2 linked regions of the Verrucomicrobium spinosum DSM 4136 = JCM 18804 genome follow. The protein of the gene in region 2 interacts with the protein of the main gene of each other region in a pairwise test. Links are inferred from orthologs where the notes say so. Each region holds a gene or a part of one and is shown on either strand. Other genes may lie near its edges.

What was found.
Region 1: the proteins of rplI (region 2) and lon interact in binary tests that used the Escherichia coli proteins (3 or more experiments, as listed by UniProt). The link is inferred for Verrucomicrobium spinosum DSM 4136 = JCM 18804 from one-to-one orthologs.

Annotation. Positions count from the first base shown.
Region 1 is NZ_ABIZ01000001.1:5,780,886-5,784,260, reverse strand. The notes cover bases 116-3,170. They hold lon (endopeptidase La), read left to right. Parts: upstream 116-454; coding sequence 455-2,887; downstream 2,888-3,170. Other genes in these bases: guaA (glutamine-hydrolyzing GMP synthase), read left to right, coding at 3,136-3,170; VSP_RS39920 (Hsp20/alpha crystallin family protein), read left to right, coding at 116-382. In the rest of the region: more of VSP_RS39920, read left to right, coding at 1-115; more of guaA, read left to right, coding at 3,171-3,375.
Region 2 is NZ_ABIZ01000001.1:5,201,238-5,204,245, reverse strand. Bases 166-2,853 are described here. They hold rplI (50S ribosomal protein L9), read right to left. Parts: upstream 1,913-2,853; coding sequence 1,418-1,912; downstream 166-1,417. Other genes in these bases: VSP_RS21190 (NUDIX domain-containing protein), read right to left, coding at 2,270-2,806; dnaB (replicative DNA helicase), read right to left, coding at 166-1,261. Outside these bases: more of dnaB, read right to left, coding at 1-165; VSP_RS39780 (ATP-dependent Clp protease proteolytic subunit), read right to left, coding at 2,872-3,008.

The sequences.
Region 1 (3,375 bases), 580 kb from region 2 along the record:
GCACATTGTCACCAGGGCGGACAAGCTGGTTTCGGAGCTGGAAAAGCTCCGGCACAGCGCTTTCCGGCCTCCAGCAGCCGTTTGGCGTCCGTCGGTCAATGTTTACGAGCATCCTTCCAAATTCGAGGTCTGCGTGGATCTGGCCGGCGTAAACAAAGACGAGATCCTCGTTGAGTTGACGGATCGGCGTCTCGTGTTCCGCGGACAGCGGAGCGCTCCAGAGGCGCGTTGTGGGCATCCTCCGTGCGGACGCATCCTCATCATGGAGATCACCGATGGCAGCTTCGAGCGCACCATTGATTTTCCGGTAGATCTGAATGTGCCTGATGCGGATGCCCGACAGGAGAATGGGTGGCTCTGGATCTCCCTTCCCAAGGCCTGATCTCCTGGCAAGCATTCCCACGATTCAACAAAACCACCCCCCGTTGTGAACGCATCTTTCCCCCTACTTTCCATGCAAACTGAGACTCGCTCCCCTGACGATTCTCCTCCCCAAGCTCCAGTCGCCCCGGTTTTGGATGTGGCTGGTGCCGCTGAGGGCTCGACCCGAGCAGGAGATCCTCCCGCCAGCCATCTTACTCTGCCTGTGTTGCCACTGCGGAACACCATTGTGTTCCCCGGGACTGTCGTGCCACTCAATGTGAACCGGGCAGGCAGTCTGCGCTTGCTGGAAGAAAGTCTTCCGCAGGGCAAGATGCTGGCTCTGGTAATGCAGAAAGATCCGGCCAATGATGAACCTGGACCGGCGGATCTGCACGAATATGGCACGGTGGCCAAGGTCATCAGCATGATGCGCCAGACCCAGAACGGGGTGGTCATTCTTGTGCACGGTGAGGATCGCATCCGGGTGCAAAATCCGGTGCAAATGGAGCCTTTTCTGCGTGCTGAAGTGGAGGTGCTGGCGAGTGTGCTGCCGCCAGCCGACGACAACACCGCCGCGGCGATGGCAAACTTGCGCGAGTCGGCCGTGAAACTTCTGAAGTTGCGTCCAGATGCCTCTGAGGAAGCTGTCAACGCCGTAAACGGCATCCATGACACGGCTACGCTTACAGACTTTCTTGCCTCGAACCTGGGGCTGGAGGTGGCGGAACAACAAGCCCTGCTGGAGGAGCGCGATGTGCTGCTCCGCATTGCCCGGCTCCAGGCACATTTGTACAACCAACTGCACATTGCCGAGCTGCAAAGCAAGCTGCGCCAGGACGTGCAGAGCGAGTTCTCTGAGGCCCAGAAGCGGGCTTACCTGCGTGAGCAGGTGCGCGCCATCCAAAAGGAACTGGGGGAGGACGGTGGCACGGAGGAACAGGTGGAAGACCTGCGCCGGCGACTGGACGAGGCTGGGCTGCCTGTGAAGGCGCAGGCGCAGGCCAGGAAGGAACTGAAGAAGCTCGAGATCACCCCGACGGCCAGCCCGGACCATTCCGTCACACTCAACTATCTGGAGACTCTGGCGGACCTGCCCTGGCGGAAGCAGGATGAGGAACACGTGGATCTGAAGATGGCCCAGGAGATCCTGGACCGCGACCATTACGGCCTGGAAAAGATCAAGCGCCGGCTCATCGAGTACCTGGCTGTGCGCAAGCTCAACCCAGCCGGGCATGGGCCGATCCTTTGTTTCCTAGGTCCTCCAGGCGTGGGCAAGACGAGCCTGGGGCAGTCCATCGCTGACTCGCTCGGTCGCAAGTTTGCCCGGATCAGTCTGGGCGGCATCCGGGATGAGTCGGAGATTCGTGGGCATCGGCGCACCTACATCGGTTCCATGCCTGGACGGCTTATTCAGGAACTGCGCCGGTTGGGTACTCGCAATCCCGTGATCATGCTTGATGAACTGGACAAGATGGGCGCGGATTTTCGGGGTGATCCCGCCAGCGCGTTGCTTGAGGTGCTGGACCCACGCCAGAACCATGAGTTCGTGGATCGCTATGTGGATCTGCCCTTTGATTTGTCACAAGTGATGTTCATCGCCACCTGCAACACGCTGGACACGGTTCCTGCGCCATTGCGGGATCGTATGGAGATTGTGCAGTTGCCGGGCTATACTGAACGGGAAAAGCTCGCGATTGGTCGCAACTATCTCGTGCGTCGCCAGGTGGAGGAACACGGGCTCAAACCGGAACAATGTCCCTGGGCGGATGAGGCTATCGCCACCGTGATCGAAGACTACACCCGCGAGGCAGGGGTGCGCAATCTGGAGCGTCAGATTGCCTCCGTGGTGCGCCATGTGGCTGCCCGGGTGGCCAAGGAGGAAACGGAACGCGTGGAGGTGACTCCGGCCGTGGTGGTAGAGGCGCTGGGGGCGGCACAATTTGGCCGGGAAAGCAGGCTGCAAAGCAGTGCCCCTGGAGTGGTGACGGGCCTTGCGTACACTTCAGTGGGAGGGGAGATCCTCCACATCGAGGCTCTGCGTTATCCTGGCAAGGGAGGTTTCATCCTCACCGGGCAACTGGGCGATGTGATGAAGGAATCCGTGCGGGCGGCCCTGAGCCTCGTTCGCAGCCGGGCAGGGGCGTTGGGAATCGATCCCAAGGAGTTTGAGGAAACGGAGGTGCACGTGCACGTCCCTGCTGGAGCGGTTCCCAAAGACGGCCCTTCCGCTGGTATCGCCATGTTCACCGCCCTGGCCTCCCTCTACACAGGGCGTCCCGTCAGCAAGGACGTGGCCATGACGGGTGAGGTGACGCTGCGGGGGCTGGTGTTGCCGATAGGTGGGTTGAAGGAGAAATCCATCGCCGCGCTCCGGGCGGGGATCAAAACGATCCTCATTCCCAAGCTCAATGAGAAAGACATTCCCGAGCTCCCTGCAGAGGTCCGGGAGACCGTACGCATCATCCCTGTGGAGACGGTGGACGAGGTATTGCGGGAGGCCCTGGTCCACGAGCAGGCCCGGTGAGCTCCCATCGGTGCAAGGTCCGGCGGCTTGTGCTTCAAGCGCAACCGCCGGACCTCCCGATGCATGTGGTGTGATCGGAGTTCCCCAACAGTCAGGCCACAGTGCCGCCGCAGGAAGCTGCCCATGACCGGGGCGTCCCTCCCGGCCGAACGCCATACTGGAGCTGACCTGCTAATGCAGTTTGCCGTTCTTCCCCCTTTGACATCCCGCCATTCTGCGCGAATGACTACCGCCTTCCATTCAAAATTATGATGACCGAAGGCGAAGTAGCAGTGTTGGACTATGGCTCACAGTATAGCCAGCTCATTGTGCGGCGAGTCCGCGAACTGGGTTTTGTGTCCCACCTGTATGCGCCTTCGCAGCTGAAGGAACTGAACAAACCGGGTGCTGTGATCCTTAGCGGGGGCCCCCGCAGCACCTCAGAGGTCGATGCCCCGGATGTGGATTTCGATGCCTTGCGTGCCTTGGATGTCCCCATTCTCGGGGTC
Region 2 (3,008 bases):
AGCCGGATTCACGAAGGTCGCTCAACATGGGGCGGCCGCCTTTGCGCTGCTCCACGGCCCGGTTGAGCTGGGCGAGCACGATGATGGGCAGGTCCAGTTCCTTGGCCACGCCTTTGAGGCCGGCGGAGATTTCTGCGATTTCAATCTGCCGGTTCTCCTTGGCTCGCTTGGACCCGGAGGTCATGAGCTGGAGGTAGTCGATGGTGATCAGGCCGATGTTGTGCTGCTTCTTCAAGCGGCGGGCCTTGGCGCGGAACTCCATGATGTCCAGGCCGGGTGTTTCATCGATGAAGATCTCTGACTTTTGAAGCTGGCCACACGCGGTGGTGACGGCGCGCATCTGCTCACGGTTGAGCAGGCCGCTCTTGAGCTTGCTCATGTTCACGCCGGCGCGGCCGGCAATGAGGCGCTGGACCAGCACGGAGGCGCTCATTTCCAGGCTGAAGAAGGCCACGGGGCGCTGCAGTTCCACCGCCACATACTCGACGATGTTCATGCAGAATGAGGTCTTGCCCATGGAGGGACGGGCGGCGATGACGAAAAGCTCCCCGCCTTGCAAGCCGGTGCTGAGCTGGTCGAGCTTCCGGTAGCCGGTGGAGAGGCCGTTCATCTGGCCGGGGTTGAGCAGGAGGTGCTCAATGGTATCCACGGCCTCCATGATGTGCTGACGCAGGGGCTTGATGGTATCGCGCGACTCTGTGTCCTCACGGACGCTCAGCATGCGCTGCTCCACGCGGTCGAGCAAGAGGGGGACGTCCTCCTGGTACTCGTAGGCGTTTTGAATGCTCTCCGTGCAGGCGCTGATGATACGACGCAGCAGGTGCTTGTCGTGCAGGATGCCTTTGTAGTACTCGTAGTGCGCCGGGGTGGGGACGAAGGAGTAAAGATCCGCGAGAGTGGCGGGCCCGCCGATCTTGTCGATGAGGCCCTTGTCGATCAGGTAGTGCGACAGGGAGACGAGGTCGATCGGGCGACCGTCGTTGTTGAACTCTCGCAGCACCTCATAGATGAGGCGGTTGGCAGGGTGGTAGAAGGCTTCGACCGGGAGGGTCGTCAGCGCATCGTTGATGAGGTCCGTCGGGTTCTGCAGGAAGCAGGAGAGCACGCCTTTCTCCGCGTCATCGCTGAAGGGCATGGCGCGGTTGATGTCACTTAGGGGATCAACCTCTCCCTTCTTTTTGCCTTGGCCTCCTTTTTGCAGCGCCGGGGCATTGGCGGCTGCCGGGTCAAACGGGGTGACGTTGGAGGCGGGCTCTGGCATGGGGCGGGGACGATGCTAATCGAAAATCAATGGACGAGCGAGAAGGAAACGCTGTGAATTTATGTGAACAACACAGAGAAAAAGAGACCCCGCACAGATATCTGTGCGGGGTCCAAAAAACAGCAGGTAAACGGAGGCAGCTGGAAAAGCCCTCGCTTATTCCTCAGTCTCTTCAGCTTCGACTTCAGTGCCGTCAGCAGCGGTGACGGTGATCTTGAGGAAGCAGTTGACTTGAGCGTGAAGCTTGACGGGCACTTCGAAGGTGCCGGTGCTCTTGATGGGCTTCTCGAGCTCAATCTGGTGACGGTCGAGTTCCACTTTGGCAGCGCTCTCGGCAACGGCCTTCTGGATGTCGATGGTGGTGATGGAGCCGAAAGCCTTGCCAGCCTGGCCGGTTGCAAGCGTGAGCTTGAGCTTCAGGCGCTTGAGCTTGGTGGAGATCTTCTCAGCTTCTTCGATCTCTTTGGCCTCACGCTCCGCGCGGACCTTCTTGAGGGAGTCCAACTGGCGGAGGTTGCCCTTGTTGGCAGCATAGGCCTTGCCCTGCGGGATCAGGAAGTTGCGGGCGAATCCGCCTTTCACTTTCACAACGTCGCCCTCGGCACCGAGATTGGCGATTTTCTCCTTCAAAATGATATCAACGGTGGGCATACGATTGCTGGTTGGGTAGAGTGGGGCAGGGAGGATACCCAGCTAGGAAAGGCTGTCAAATGCTGGGTGAAGTTTTTGGGGGTTGACCGTTCCCAGGGGTTTGGTTGGAGGGGCATTCGTGCGACATGGAGGTGTTGATGGCGGTGGGGAGAAAGCGGATGCTACTGGCCTTCCCACCTGATCCTCCTCCTCGGAGGTACCCAGGGTTGACTCGCTTGAGGCTCGTCCAACCACTGGGCTGTGCTAAAAATCCCCTTCGGGGATCAACTTGTCGCCAGCGAAGGCGCGGTCATCCCAGGCGACGCTCAAGTCTTGTGTCTGGAGTCTTCCAGTCTTGTGTCTCCCCGCGCAGCGGGGCTACGGTTGACTCCCGAGCCAGAGGAGGCCCATGACGGACATGCCGTCCCGGATGGTGCCGTTGCGGGCCATCTCGATGGCTTCCTCCAGGGGGATTCTCTTTACGTCGATCTTCTCCGTATCCTCCGGGGCGGCCTCGGTGAAGGAGAGGCCGCGGGCGGTGTAGATGTAGGCGACCTCGTTGGTGGTGGAGTTGGAGAGCTGCATGCCGTCCAGGATGAGCTCGTAGCTCTGGGCGATGATGCCGGTTTCCTCCAGCAGTTCGCGTCTGGCGCAGTCGATCAATTCCTCATGGGCGGGGCAGCCGCCTTCCGGGATCTCCCACTCGTAGCTCTCGTGGCAGTAGCGGTACTGGCCGACGAGCCAGGTGTAGCCCTGCTCATCAATGGGGATGACACCGACGGCGCGATTCTTGAACTCGACCACACCATAAATGCCGGGGCCGCCGGAGGGATTGATCACCTGGTCCTCACGAATGCGGATCCAGGGATTGTGATACACCTCGCGGGTGGACAGGGTGGTCCAGGGATTCTCCATGCAGTCGGGTTGGGAAAGGCTGCCGGAGGCGGGACCACCCTGGGAAAAGGGTGGGCGGACTTACCTCACGGTGCCCGAAAATACCCATCTGGATTGTAAAGCCAATAACAATCGCGGGGATTCAGGCGGGGCAGGGACATGTAGGGGCGGCCTTTCTCGTCCACCTGGGCCTTGAGCTCTGCCACCGGGCCGGAGCCGTGCG